Regions from separate parts of the Micromonospora sp. NPDC023869 genome, predicted to be linked through region 3. Evidence: riboswitches for the same ligand, from Rfam matches in the RefSeq annotation. Region 3 holds a riboswitch; each other region holds the start of a gene.
The links. Region 3 has a riboswitch for cobalamin ahead of ACZ31C_RS19190 (peptidase). Riboswitches for the same ligand answer to the same signal wherever they lie in the genome.
Positions count from the first base shown of each region.

Region 1: it holds a riboswitch for cobalamin, as region 3 does, so the genes downstream of both, metE (5-methyltetrahydropteroyltriglutamate--homocysteine S-methyltransferase) here and ACZ31C_RS19190 (peptidase) in region 3, are expected to answer to the same signal.
Region 2: it holds a riboswitch for cobalamin, as region 3 does, so the genes downstream of both, ACZ31C_RS10810 (energy-coupling factor ABC transporter permease) here and ACZ31C_RS19190 (peptidase) in region 3, are expected to answer to the same signal.

Region 1 is NZ_JBVHKD010000010.1:151,848-156,467, reverse strand. It holds gene ACZ31C_RS24985 (ABC transporter substrate-binding protein) at 1-429, opposite strand, end outside; gene ACZ31C_RS24980 (FecCD family ABC transporter permease) at 455-1,543, opposite strand; cobalamin riboswitch at 1,709-1,921, shown strand; gene metE (5-methyltetrahydropteroyltriglutamate--homocysteine S-methyltransferase) at 2,042-4,333, shown strand; gene ACZ31C_RS24970 (AI-2E family transporter) at 4,422-4,620, opposite strand, start outside.
Region 2 is NZ_JBVHKD010000003.1:45,528-50,147, reverse strand. It holds gene ACZ31C_RS10825 (energy-coupling factor ABC transporter ATP-binding protein) at 1-136, opposite strand, end outside; gene cbiQ (cobalt ECF transporter T component CbiQ) at 133-876, opposite strand; gene ACZ31C_RS10815 (energy-coupling factor ABC transporter substrate-binding protein) at 876-1,205, opposite strand; gene ACZ31C_RS10810 (energy-coupling factor ABC transporter permease) at 1,202-1,894, opposite strand; cobalamin riboswitch at 1,925-2,099, opposite strand; gene ACZ31C_RS10805 (DUF2267 domain-containing protein) at 2,225-2,629, shown strand; gene ACZ31C_RS10800 (roadblock/LC7 domain-containing protein) at 2,634-3,053, opposite strand; gene ACZ31C_RS10795 (YncE family protein) at 3,243-4,493, opposite strand; gene ACZ31C_RS10790 (RNA polymerase sigma factor) at 4,573-4,620, shown strand, end outside.
Region 3 is NZ_JBVHKD010000006.1:286,062-290,681, reverse strand. It holds gene ACZ31C_RS19200 (hypothetical protein) at 1-1,263, opposite strand, end outside; gene ACZ31C_RS19195 (DUF4240 domain-containing protein) at 1,642-2,181, opposite strand; cobalamin riboswitch at 2,285-2,413, shown strand; gene ACZ31C_RS19190 (peptidase) at 2,511-3,566, shown strand; gene ACZ31C_RS19185 (hypothetical protein) at 3,600-4,094, shown strand; gene ACZ31C_RS19180 (prenyltransferase/squalene oxidase repeat-containing protein) at 4,436-4,620, shown strand, end outside.

The DNA.
Region 1 (4,620 bases), on a different contig from region 3:
GTCCACCGCCTCCAGGGTGTCGCGGGAGAGGTTGTCGACCTCGCCGAGGACCAGGTCGGGCTCCTGGCTGATCACCACCTCCTTGGAGATCTGGAGGTGGCCGCTGGTGTCGGTCTTGTCGGTCAGCAGCGGGATCCGATCCAGCTCGGCCTGGGTGGCCGCGTCGTAGTACTCCTTCGGGTACTGCCCGGCGCGGGCGGTGGCCCGGTCCAGGACGCCGAGCGCGTGCAGGTAGGGCACGGCGGCGCTCTTGAGCAGCACGACCCGCTGCGGAGGGGCGTCGAAGGTGACGTCCACGCCGCAGTTGGTCACCGTCACCGGATAGCCGGGACCGGCCTCGGTCGGCCCGTCGGCGGTGCCGCCGCACCCGGCGACGAGCAGCACGCACGCGGAGGCGGCGGCGGTGGCGAGGCGGGTTGCCTTCAACATCGTTTCTCCTTGACGGGTGGGCTCTTCAGGCACCGGAGGCGTGCAGACGGCGGATCAGGACCAGCAGGAAGGGAGCGCCGAGCAGGGAGGTGATGATGCCGATCGGAATCTCCTGCGGCGCCAGCAGCACCCGGGCCAGCACGTCGGCCCAGACCAGCAGGATCGCCCCGAGCAGCGCGGCCACCGGCACCACGCGGACGTGCGGCGCGCCGACGATGCGTCGGGCCAGGTGTGGCACGACCAGGCCGACGAACCCGATGCTGCCGGCGGCGGAGACCAGGATGCCGACGCTGAGCGAGACCAGCACGAGCAGCCGGAGCCGGAACCGGTCCGGCGAGACGCCCAGGGTGTGCGCGGTCTCGTCGCCGATGGCCAGGACGTCGAGTCGCCGCCCGACGACGGTCAGGTAGCCGATGGTGCCGATCAGCACCACCGCGGCGATCAGCAGCAGAGCGTTCCAGCGGGCCAGGCCCAGCGACCCGAGGAGCCAGAACATCACCGACCGGGCGCCCTCGGCGGAACCGGAGGCGAAGATCAGGAAGCTGGTGGTGGCGTACAGCGCGTACCCGACGGCGACGCCGGCCAGCAGCAGCCGGATGGAGGTGACCCGGCCGCCGCTGCGCGCGATCAGGAAGACCAGCAGCGACGCGCCGAGCGCGCCGACGAACGCGCTGGTGGATAGCGCGTACTGGCCGAAGCCGGCGCCCGCGCCGAACAGGATCGCGGCGGCCGCGCCGCTGGAGGCGCCGGAGTTGATCCCGAGCAGGTACGGGTCGGCGAGCACGTTGCGGACCATGGCCTGCAACGCCACCCCGCAGACCGCCAGCCCGGCGCCGACCAGCATGCCGAGCAGGACCCGGGGCAGCCGGACCTGCCAGACGATCGCCTGCTGCGGCCCGGTCCAGGTCACCTCGCCGGGCACCCCGAGGAGCTGGTGCCCGATGATCCGGGCCACCGTGAGCGGGGGGATGCCGATCGCCCCGGCACCGACCGCGACCAGCCCGGTCAGGAGCAGGCCGATAGTCAGCGCGAGCAGCCAGAGGCCGGTCCGACGGCGCTGCGCCGCCACGCCGAGCACGTCCGTCCGGCTCGTCGGCAGGGTGGTGACGCTCACCGCACTCCCACGCAAAGTCGTTGTTCTTGCCAAGTCTTTGCAAAAACTAACACCAAGATCACGCCAGCGGAAGGCGGATGAGTCGTTGTTCACCCGCCGCTCGACCCGGCGTCGCGGCGCGGACATCACACCGGCGCGACGGTCGTCGGGCGCGATCCGGACGCTAGGATCCGAAGCGGTACTGGTTCGCCCCGGCCGTCCGGTCGGAGCGTCGTAAGAGGGAACCCGGTGTGAATCCGGGACTGCCCCGCAGCGGTGAGTGGGAACGACCGCCGTCACACGCACTGGACACCTGTCCGGGAAGCGACGGCCAGTAGGAGACCGGCCCAGCCGGTCGCGCCCACGAGTCCGAAGACCTGCCCGTGCCGCGTGCGCAGCCGCGCACGCCGCCGTCGGCCTCGCGGGAGGGCCAGGGCGAGGCCGGTCGTCGCGCCGTGCCCTCCCCAGCCTTCCCCGGAGCCGTACCGCCGGACCTCGAGGGAAGGGAACCCTGGCGACATGACCACTCCGTTCGGCACGAGCACCGTGCTCGGCTATCCGCGCATCGGCCCGCGTCGTGAACTCAAGACCGCGGTCGAGGGCTACTGGGCCGGCCGCGTCGACGAGCCGACCCTGCGGGCCACCGCCGCACAGGTACGCGAACAGACCTGGCGCACGTTGCACGACGCCGGCCTGTCCGCCGTACCGTCCAACACGTTCTCGCTCTACGACCACGTGCTCGACGCGGCCGTCACGGTCGACGCCGTACCCGACCGGTTCCGCCGGCGGGGCCTCGGTGAGCTGGACACCTACTTCGCCATGGCACGCGGCACCGCGCAGGAGCCGCCGCTGGAGATGACGAAGTGGTTCGACACCAACTACCACTACCTGGTGCCTGAGATCGGCCCGGACACCGCCTTCGCCGCCCGGGCCGACAAGCCGCTCGCCGAGTACGGGCGGGCCCGGGAGCTCGGCATCACCACGCGTCCGGTCCTGGTCGGCCCGGCGACCCTGCTGCTGCTGTCCAAGCCCACCGCCGACGCGCCGGACGGGTTCCGCCCGTTCGACCGGCTGGACGACCTGGCCGACGTCTACGCCGACCTGCTGTCCGCGCTCGCCGACGCCGGGGTGCCGTGGGTGCAGCTCGACGAACCGGCGTACGTCGGCGACCGGTCCGACGCAGAGATCCGCGACCTCGGTGCCGTCTACGCCCGCCTCGGCGCGCTGACCCACCGGCCCCGCCTGTTCGTCGCCGCCTACTTCGGCGAACTCGGCGACGCGCTGCCCGCGCTGCTGGACACGCCGATCGAGGCGATCGGTCTGGACCTGGTCGCCGGACCCGGCGACCTGGACCGGCTCGCCGGCCACGGCGCGCTGCCGGGCCGGACCGTGGTCGCCGGGCTGGTCGACGGCCGCAACGTGTGGCGGACCGACCTGCGGGCCGCCGCGGCCGTCGGCGCCACCCTCACCGGGCTCGCCGACACCGTCGCGGTGTCCACCTCCTGCTCGCTGCTGCACGTGCCGGTGGACCTGGCCGCCGAGACCGACCTCGACCCTCGGCTGCGCGAACGGTTGGCGTTCGCCCGGCAGAAGGTGGACGAGGTGGTCGCGCTCGGTCGGGTGCTGCGCGACGGGGTGGGCGAGCTGCCCGCCGCGCCTCCGCCTCCGCCGGCGCAGTGGCGTGACGACGCGGCCCGCGCCCGCCTGGAGGCGCTGCGGCCCGAGCACACCCGACGCGGCCCGTACCCGCACCGTGCCGAGGCCCAGCGTCGACGCCTCGGGCTGCCCGCGCTGGCGACCACCACCATCGGGTCGTTCCCGCAGACCGACGCGCTGCGCCGGGCCCGGGCCGAGCACCGGGCCGGTCGCCTGGACGCGGCCGGCTACGCCGAGCGGATGCGGGCCGAGATCGCCGAGGTGGTGGCCGAACAGGAACGCCTCGGGCTGGACGTGCTGGTGCACGGCGAGCCGGAGCGCAACGACATGGTGCAGTACTTCGCCGAACACCTCGACGGCTTCGCCGCCACCGCCCACGGCTGGGTCCAGTCGTACGGCTCCCGGTGCGTACGCCCGCCGATCCTGTACGGCGACGTGACCCGGAGCGTACCGATCACGGTGACCTGGTCCCGCTACGCCCAGTCGCTCACCGACCGGCCGGTCAAGGGCATGCTCACCGGCCCGGTGACCATCCTGGCCTGGTCGTTCGTGCGGGTGGACCAACCGCTGGCGGAGACCGCCCGACAGGTCGCGCTGGCCCTGCGCGACGAGGCGCGGGACCTGGAGACGGCGGGCATCCGGATCATCCAGGTCGACGAGCCCGCGCTGCGGGAACTGCTGCCACCGCGCCGCCGGGACCACACCGCCTACCTGGACTGGGCGGTGGCCGCCTTCCGGCTGGCGACCAGCGGCGTCGCCGACGCCACGGCGATCCACACCCACCTGTGCTACTCGGAGTTCGGTGAGGTGCTGCCCGCCATCGACGCCCTGGACGCCGACGTGACCAGCATCGAGGCGTCCCGTTCCCGGATGGAGATCCTCGACGACCTGGCCACCGTCGGCTACACCCGGGGGATCGGACCGGGTGTCTACGACATCCACTCGCCCCGGGTGCCGGATGCGGCCGAGGTGGTGACCGCGCTGCGCCGGGCGGCGGCGGTCGTCGACCCGCAGCGGCTCTGGGTCAACCCGGACTGCGGGCTCAAGACCCGGGGCTACCACGAGGTCCGTCCCGCCCTGACCGCGCTGGTCCGGGCCGCCGCCTCGGTCCGCGCCGAACTGGCCGCCGAGGGCGGGCCGACGAGCGACTCCTGACCCGGTGGCGTCCGCCGGTGGGGGCCTCCCACCGGCGGGCACCGCCGACGGACCGCACACCCGAGACAGTCCTCCCGGACCGGAAGGGTCAGGGTGCGCTGGCCTTGACCACGACCGCTTCCGGGGCCGGCGGTTGCTCGGCCGGTGGGAGGCGTCGGGCCAGCCGCCGGACCGCGGTGTTGAGCACGGCGATCAGCGGTACCGCGATGAGCGCGCCGAAGATGCCGTCGAGCACCACACCGGCGGTGACCGCCAGCACCACCGGCAGCGGGTGCAGCGCCACCGCC
Region 2 (4,620 bases), on a different contig from region 3:
CACCGCCGTTGGGTCCCAGCACGGCCATCCGCCGCCCGGCCGGCACCCGCAAATCGACGTCGGTCAGCACCGGGCGGTCCGCCTCGTACCCGAAGCTGACCCCGCGCAGCTCCAACAGCGGCGGGTCGCCGCTCACCCGAGCGCCACCAGCAGCCGGGTGGCCAGCACCACCGCCGCCAACAGCAGCACGGTGGTCGCCAGGAACGCCACCGACGGTTGCCGCACCTCGGTGCGTACCGCCAGCGAGCCGGTGTAACCGCGCAGCGCCAACCCCTCCTCCCAACGCCGGGCCAGCGAGAACGCCCGGACGAAGACCGCGCCGGCCTGCCCGGCCAGCGACCGGTAGGTGCTGGCCCAGGTGCGGTAGCCCAGCCGGGCCGCCTGGGCCTGCCGCACCGCGTGCACGCTCTCCAGCAGCAGGAACAACATCCGGTAGATCAGCGCGGCCACCTCGGTGACCGCGCTGGGCACCCCGAGTCGCTGGAGTCGGGGCAACACGTCGGCGAGCGGCGTGGTGGCGGCGAACAGCAGCAGGCAGAGCAGCGCGGCGCAGGCCCGACCGGCGGTCGCGGCGGCCGTCGCCAGCCCCTCCGGCGCCCACCGCACACGCGTCGGGCCGGAGACCGCCACCAGCATCGGCACCGAGCCGGTCAGGATGAACAACAGCGGGGTCCGGGCCGCCCGGACCAGCAGGCGCGGCGGCAGCGCCGCCGGCCCGAGCAACGCCACCGCCGCGGTCAGGCCCACCACCAGGGCGCCCGGCCACGGTGGCAGGAGCAACGCGCAGCCCAACAGCCCCAGGGCCAACAGGGCCTTCTCCGCCGGGTGGCGGCGTCGCCAGGGGCTGGCGTACGCCGCCACGTCCAACGCGAGCACTAGTCGGTGGTTTTCTCCCCGGTCGCGGTCTGCTCGCCACGCAGCCGCTGCCGGGTCCGGGCGACCCCGAAGTAGTAGCCGAGGAACCCGGCGCCGAGGGCGGCCTGGAGCGCGAACAACGCCGACTCGATCTCACCCGACGGCGGCTCGTAGATCGAGCTGAACCACGGCTCGTAGTCGGGGTGGTCGTTGACGATCGCCTCCTCGGCGAGGGCGTCTGCCCCGGCGAACGGCTCCTCGCCGCTGCCGAGCCCCAGCACCAGCGGCGCCACCGCCAACGCCACCACGGCGAGCAGCAACAACAGGTTGGTCCGGCCGAACGACTTCACGCCACCGCTCCCTGGGTCGTCGGGGCCGGACGGCGCAGAATGCCGAGCCGGCGGAGTTCCTGCGGGCTCACCCGGACCAGCAACCGGACCACTAGGACGGTGAGCAGCCCCTCGCTGATCGCCAGCGGGATCTGGGTGACCGCGAAGATGGACCCGAACTTGGCCAGCGCGCCGACGAAGCCCGAATCCGGGTCGGGGAAGGCCAGCGCGAGCTGGGCACTGGTCACGCAGTAGGTCGCCAGGTCGGCCAGGGCGGCGGCGAAGAACACCGAGATGCCGAGGCCGCCACCGAGCCGGCGGATCAGCGCGTACACGCCGAAGGCCACCCAGGGGCCGACGATCGCCATCGAGAAGACGTTCGCGCCGAGCGTGCTCAACCCGCCGTGGGCCAGCAGGAGTGCCTGGAACAGCAGCACGATCGTGCCGAGCACACTCATCACGGGGGCTCGGAACAGGATCGCGCCGAGACCCACACCGGTCGGATGGGAGCAGGAGCCGGTCACCGAAGGGATCTTCAGCGCCGACAGGACGAAGGTGAACGCCCCGGCCGCGCCGAGCAACAGCTTCGCGTCGGGGTTCGCGCGGACCTGCTGGACCAGGTTGCGCGCACCGTGGATGACGAACGGTGTCGAGACCGCGAACCATGCCGCCGCCTGCACCGGTGGTAGGTAGCCCTCAGCGATGTGCATGAGTCGACCTCCCCTTCCAACACCTCGTGGACGAGATCACACGTCGGGGTCGGTCTCCTGGCTCCCGGATCGTCGCGTACTCCGGCCTTCCCAGGTCCTCCACGGACCCAGTGGCGTACAAGTCGGAGCGAACTCCCCGGTCACAGTGGCGAGGGCCGCGCCGGTCTCACACCGGCTTCCCGTTACCGCGACGGCGCGACGTTATCCGTTCTGCGCACCGGCGCACAAGACTCATCGATGCCCCAGCGGCCGTACTCGGGTGAAGAGTGCCGTTTGTCACGACGATTCCCGGGTAGACGCCAGATCCGTTGCGAGAAGGGGGCCGGCGGGTTGGACGAGAACGAGTTCATCGAGTCCGTGGCGAACCGCACCGGCGCGTCGACGGAACAGGCGACCGCCATCGCGCGCGCCACCCTGACCACGCTGGCCGAGCGGATCGACGGAGGCGAGGCCCGGGACCTGGCCGAGCAACTCCCGGAAGGGCTGCGGGCGTACACGTTCGCGCCCAGCGAGACCGCCGAACGCTTCGGGCTCGACGTGTTCGTCCAGCGCGTCGGCGGCCGAGCCGACGTCGACCCCGACCTGGCCGAGGCCGGCGTCCGGGCGGTGATGGACACCATTCGAGGTGACGTCGCCCCCGCCGACTACGACGACGTCATCGCGAACCTGCCGGCCGAACTGTGGCAGGTGGCCAACCCGGCGCCGTCCTACGACGCGCAGCGCGACCGCGGCTAGCGGATCACCGGGCGGTCAGGTGGGGTGCCGGCTCCACGTACACCGGCAGGTGATGCCCGGCCCGGGCGCAGAAGAGGGCGACCTCGTACGCCATGTCGCCCACCTCGGCCGAGCCGTCGATACCGACGGTGAGGATCGCCCCGTTGCCGGTGGTGGCGTGGAACAGGAACGCCCGCGACATCTGCACCACCACCTGGTGCAGCTCACCCTCACCGCACAGTCGGGCGGCGGCCAGACCCAACGCCTGGAGACCACAGACCACACTGGACAGTTGCTCGGCGATCTCCTCGTCGATGCCCCGCGAGGCCCCCAGCATGATGCCGTCCGGGGAGAGCACCACCGCGAACTTGGCACCGGGCACCCGATCCACGATGTCGTCGAGCGCGTCGTTGAGATTCTCGGCGGTGACCAGGGCATGGGTCATAAGGGCGCTGTCCTCTCGTCGAAACTCCTACGTTCGTACCAGAGAAGACCCGGCGTCAGGGGGCTGACACTCCCCCTGATCCTGTTCCCTGATCCTCCTAACGTACGACGACGCTGGTCACCCTAATCGGACGGGTCGGACGGCACGATCACGCCGGGAATCGCTCCTCTGACCGACGGTGACGCCCGCTCAGGACGACGGCACCGGGCCCCGCAACCCCACCAATCCGGGTACGGCGACACGACCCAGTTCGGCGCCGCTGGCCGGGTCGAGCCATCTCAGCGCGTCCCGCCCACCCACATAGAGACGACCGCTGTCCGGGCCGAGGAGGAGACCGCTGACGGGAGCGTCGACCGGCCGTTCGGCGACGACCCGCAGACCGGCGGCATCCACGGTACGCACCACACCGGCCCCGCCGAGGAACAGTCGATCGTCGTCCGCCGTCGCGTACGCCGGGCCGGACGCTACGGGGACGGCGGCGGTGCGGCGTACCGTCAGCTCCTCGGTGGAGATCTCGGCGACGGTGCCGGAGGTGAGGTCGGCGACGTACAGCCGGGAGCCGTCCGGGGCGATCGCCATGGCGTGCCCGTCGGCCGGTCCCTCCCCGAACGGGTGCGGCAGGTCCACGCAGTACGCCCACCGCTCGTGCAGGTGCAGCGTGTGCACGAAGGCGTGGACGTCGCTCCCCGGCCGCCCGCTGATGCGGTCCCGGGTGTGCCGGTGATCGGGTTGGTGGGTGTAGAGCGTGTACAGGACGTGACGGGCCGGGGCGAGCACGGCCTGCCGCCCGTCGCCGCGCATCTCCTCCTCCGCGCCCGCCGGAATCGTCTGCTTGAGGCGGGTCTGCAACGGGCCCGCCACACCGGTGGCGAGGTCGACCACCCGGACCCGGTACCGGTCCGGTGCCTGCGGCGGCAGCCACTCCAGCACGAACAGGCCGCTGTGGTCGTGGGTGAACGCCTCCGGGACGACGTTGCCCGGCAGCCGTAGTCGCTGCCGCACTCCATCCGCGTCGGCGATCAGCACCGGCGTGACGTCCCGCCCGGCCGGAGACGCTGCGGTGACGCTCACCGCCTCGGTGGTCAGTGCCACCCACCTGCCGTGGGCGGAGACTGTCTGCGGCACCCAGCGTCCGGGCAGTCGCACCCGCGCGGAGGCGACACCCGTGGCGGTCTCGATCCGCCAGAACGCGGTGTCGGCGCCCTCCGGTGCGCTCGCGTACACCGACCGCCCGTCGGCGGTGGCGACGGCGTGCGGAATGACCTGCCGCTCGGCACCGCGCAGCAGGACGACTCCGTCGGCCAGGTCCAGGAGCAACGGATCCGGCGGCACCGCCGCCACCCGGGACCCGGTCGGATCACACCCGACCAGCGTCGCGGCGCCCGCGCCCACCAGCGCGGACAACAGGGTACGGCGGGTGGTCGTCCTCGTCGCCATCATGCCCGGATGACACCGCCACGCCGATTCCGGTTCCGTCGGCGGACAGTGGAACCTGGACGACGCGACCGGTGTCAGGACAGTGATCCCACCGGAGGTTTCCCTGGACGACGAGGAGTTCGTCACCCGC
Region 3 (4,620 bases):
CGGGGTGGCCGCGCGGGCCTGCTCCCGGGCCGACCGGACGTCGTGCCGGCGACGTCGCTCCCGCGCACTCTGATAGAGGCTGCGTCCCCAGAGCAGCAGTCCGCCGCCGTCGAGCAGGAAGCTGATCACCGCGATGGTGACGAAGTCCCACGACCCCATCATGGAGTCCTGGCCGGAGACGAAGAGCAGGAACTGGTAGATGAAGCCCCACAGCAGCGGGATCCCGACGAAGACCAGGGTGAGCAGGGCCATGAACCGCCCGCCGATCCACGCCAGGGCGTACCAGCGCACCACGCGCATCTCCCGCCGGGGCAGGCCGGACTGGTCCACCCGGGGCGTGCGCCGCACCATCCGCGCGACCAGGTTGCGCAGGTAGTCCTCGGTGTCGGACATCAGGTTCCGGCAACCGAGCGCGGTGGCGACGATGTAGTAGCCGTCGGTCCGCAGGAACAGGAACGTCTGCCAGATGATCCGGACCAGGTACGTGAACAGCAGTGCCGTGAGCAGCAGCGCGCCCCACTCCGGCAGTTGCAGGTAGCCCTGCCGGCCCGCCCACAGGGCGAAGACGAAGGACGAGGCGAGCACGCCGTCCACCAGGGTCCCGGCGATGAACGCGACGAAGCGTTGCCGCTTCGGCGCCATCCAGATCGTGCTCATGTCGGTCTGGACCACCAGGATGTACATCTGGTTGCCGATGACGAGCCGCGACGGTACGCCCGCCGCCCGCGCCGCGACCATGTGCGCGGCCTCGTGGATCGCGACCCCGACCAGGGTGAGGATGAACGTCGCCCAGGTCAGCGCCGCGAAGTGGATGGGGAACAGCAGCGTCTCACCGGGCGTGGGCAGCAGGTCGGGATCGTCGGCGGCGAGATACACGCCGCCCGCGATGATCAGGACGCAGAGCAGCAGCACGGGGAGGCTGACCATGCGACGGGCCACCGTCGGGCTGAGCCAGTTCAGGCTCCAGCTGCGCCGGGGGCGGGACGTCGCGGCCGGGGCGGGGGCCGGGGCGGAGCCGGGTGCGGCGGCCTCCCCGTCGACCTCGACGAAGCCCTCGTCGCCCAGCGCGTCCAGGAAGTCGGTGATGTCGGGCGTCTCGGAGTACTTCTGCTCGTACTGGCGGACCGCCTCGCCCACCGAGTTGCCGGCGGCCAGCGAGTGGAGCAGATCCAGCCCTTCGGCGGGGATCGACAGGAACACCTGCCGCTCGACATCGCCGATGATGACGGTGTCGCCCTCCGTGCGGTGGTCGAACGGGCGCACTCGGACACGTGTGTCTGGTGGGTAGCCGGCCATGGTCAGTCGTCCTTTTCGCTCATCTCATGCGGATCGATGAAGGCCGGCACCCGGAGTTGCCGTCCGGGTGCCGGCCTTCAGGTGGCGTGTCACCGTCAGGAGACGACACACGCAGCGGCGACAGCGCTGGTCTTCACCGACTCCAGCCGGCGAACCGTGAGCTTCTTCATGAAAATCACCTCCCTCGCGACTCGGGAAGCACTACGGTGCCGGTCGCGGGGGTTGATCGTCTGCTCACTTATGTGCATACGCCGATAGCGTGTGTGTGGCATTGAGCGCGTTGAACCGAACATACCTCACAAGCGACGTCGGCCCGGTGGCGTCCTGGTCGTGCCGACCCGGGCGCTACGCGTCGGCCCAGCCGGCCGAATTGCTGTACGACTCCCGGCTGATCCCCGAGCCGGTCTCCGGCCAGTCACCGAACCGCTCGTGATGCAGGTGGGAGAAGAGGTAGCAGAAGCTCTCGCAGCTGGCGTCGAGCACCGCCGTCACCGGATTCGCCCGGACCGCCTCATAGAACTCCCGACCCAGCGCCACGATGTACCCACGCGCGTACAGGAAGCCGTCGTCGGAACCGTCGGTGATCTCGTGGATGTCGGCGCGGTCGATGTCGTACAGCTTGCGCTCCACGACCCGGTCGAGGGCGACCAGCTCGGTGCGGGGCAGGTCGGCGGAGAGTCGGCGTAGCTCATCGAGGAAGGGGCCGAGCCACCGGTCGATGGCGTATCCGTCGTCGTGCGCGGGGTCGCGGTCGATCAGGGCGCGACGCAGGGCCGCCGGCTCCGGCCCCAGCGCGGCCCACGCCTGCTCCACCAGCGCCCAGAAGCGGTCCTCCTCCTCGGCCGTCGGCAGCGTCGGGGGAACCTTAAGATCACTGTTCGTCATGGCCGGACGATAGCCCCGAGCACCGACATCGGGAGCTGACGTGACGCACGGCGTGCGAGCCGTCGCACATTGACAGCGACGGCGAGGGCCGATCAGACTGGCCCGACAATTCCACAGCCGCGGTCACGTGTGGGGGAAGTCCGGTCGAAGTCCGGCGCTGGCCCGCAACGGTGGGCCGCCGGGGGTAACCCCGGTGGCGAGCCCGAATACCTGCCGTACCCGCGCCCCTGCTCCTCACCCGTCGTGGCCCACGGGTCGGAGGCCGGCCAGCCACGTCCTGACGGGTAGGCCGGGTTTCTGACGACCGCCGGGCCGGAAAGGCGCGCCCGATGGTCGTCCGCCTGAGCCGGCACCGCCTGCTCACCCTGCTCTGCGGCGTGCTCGCCGCCCTCACCCTGACCCTGACTCTCACCGGTCCGGCGATCGCCGCCCCCGCCCAGGTGGGTGGCGTCCGTTCGGACGCGGCCGCCGGCTGGCTGGCCCGCCAACTGGTCGACGGGGAACGATTCGAGACCGTCTTCGACGGCGTCGCATACCCGGACCAGGGGTTGACCCTCGACGCGGTCTTCGCCTTCGCCGCCGCCGGTGTCGCCGACGACTTCGGCGCGTCGGCGCTGGCCTGGGTCACCCGGCCGGACGTCCGCGACGGCTACGTCGGCGACGGCACCACCGAGGCGTACGCGGGCGCGACCGCCAAGCTCGCCCTCGCCGTCGCGGTACGCGGCGGCGACCCGACCGACGTCGGCGGAGTGGACCTCGTCACCCGGCTGCGCGGGTTGCAGGCGCCCGACGGCCGCTTCACCGACCGGTCGGCGTGGGGTGACTACAGCAACGCGTTCAGCCAGTCCTTCGCCATCCTCGCGTTGCGCCGGACCGTGGCGGGCGTGCCCCCGTCGGCCGCCGCATGGCTGGTCGGCACCCGGTGCCCGGACGGCGGCTACCCGGTGCTGCCGGCGCAGCCGGTCTGCGACTCCGACGTGGACGCCACCGCCCTCACGGCGCAGGCGTTGCGGGCCGCCGGACGGCACTCCGACGCCGCCGCGGCACTGCGCTGGCTGGTGTCGGTGCAGCGGGTCGACGGCGGGTTCGCCAACGCCGACGGGATCGCCAACGCCAACAGCACCGGACTGGCGGCGCAGGCGCTGCGCGACGGTGGCCGACCGCTGGCCTGGCTGCGGGCCCGGATCTTCCTGACCGGGTTGCAGGTCGGCTGCGCCGCGCCGACGGCCGACCGGGGTGCCGTGGACTTCGACGGCGGCGTCTTCGACCCGGGCACCGCCACCCGCGCCACCACCCAGGCCGTCCTCGGTGTCACCGGCACCGGCTACGCGCGGCTCTCCTCTGCCGGTGCCGCCACCGGCGCACCCACCCTGCCCTGCCCCTGACCACGCACCGATCCCCGTTCCTCAGACGAAGGAGTGCCCATGTCCCATGTCCAGAGTCCCGTCCGCCGGTGGTTCGCCGGCCTGTTGGCAGCGGCCGTCGTCGCGCTCGGCCTGATCGCCGTCGAACCGTCACCGCGCGCCGCCCACGCCGCCGCCTGCACCGGCACGACCGGGGTCACCGTCGTGGTCGACTACGGCCCGCTCGGCGGTGGCGTCCAGGTGGCGTGTGCGCTCGGCGACCCGGCCACCGGCCTGGCCGCCCTCCAGGGCGCGGGTTTCGCGGTGACCGGTACCCAACGATGGGGTCTGGCGTTCATCTGCCGGATCAACGGCCAGCCGACCGCCGCCACCGAGCCCTGCGTGAACACCCCGCCGGCCAGCGCGTACTGGTCCTACTGGCACGCCTCCGGCAGCGGCGCCGCCTGGACCTACAGCACGCTGGGCGCGACCAGCTACAACCCGGCGCCGGGCACGGTCGAGGGATGGTCCTTCGGCACCGGCACGGCACCCAGCATCACCGCCCCCTGACCTGCGGGTTGCCTGACGGGCCACGCGCCCGCCGGGTGTCGACGCCGTCTGGCGCCGTAGGGCGACCGGGCGGTACGGTGTCGACACCCGGCGTGCCGGGCCACAACTGAATGCGTCCCGTTCGGGGGGAAGCCGGTCGAAGCCGGCGCTGACCCGCAACCGTGAGCGAGCTCTGTCTCGCGAGCCGGAATGCCCCGAACAGGACGAGCGGCTTCCACTGTCGAGGTCTACAGGGTGGGGTCCGGGTAGCCGACTTTCGGCATCTCGTCGCGACCACGTGTACGGGATGCCGCCGGTGCCTTCCGGAGCTTTCACCGACCGCTCTGCGAAAGGCACCCCTCATGCTCTCCTGCTCGCTCCGGCGCGTCGGCGCCGGACTCGGCGCCGCGACCGCCACCGCGCTCGCCGTCGTCGTCGCCACACCGCTGGGCGGGGTGGCCGCACCGACCGCGACCCACACCGCCGCCGCCGGCGACGCCGCGCGCTGGCTCGCCGGCGAGTACGCCGACGGCATCCTGCCCGGCCC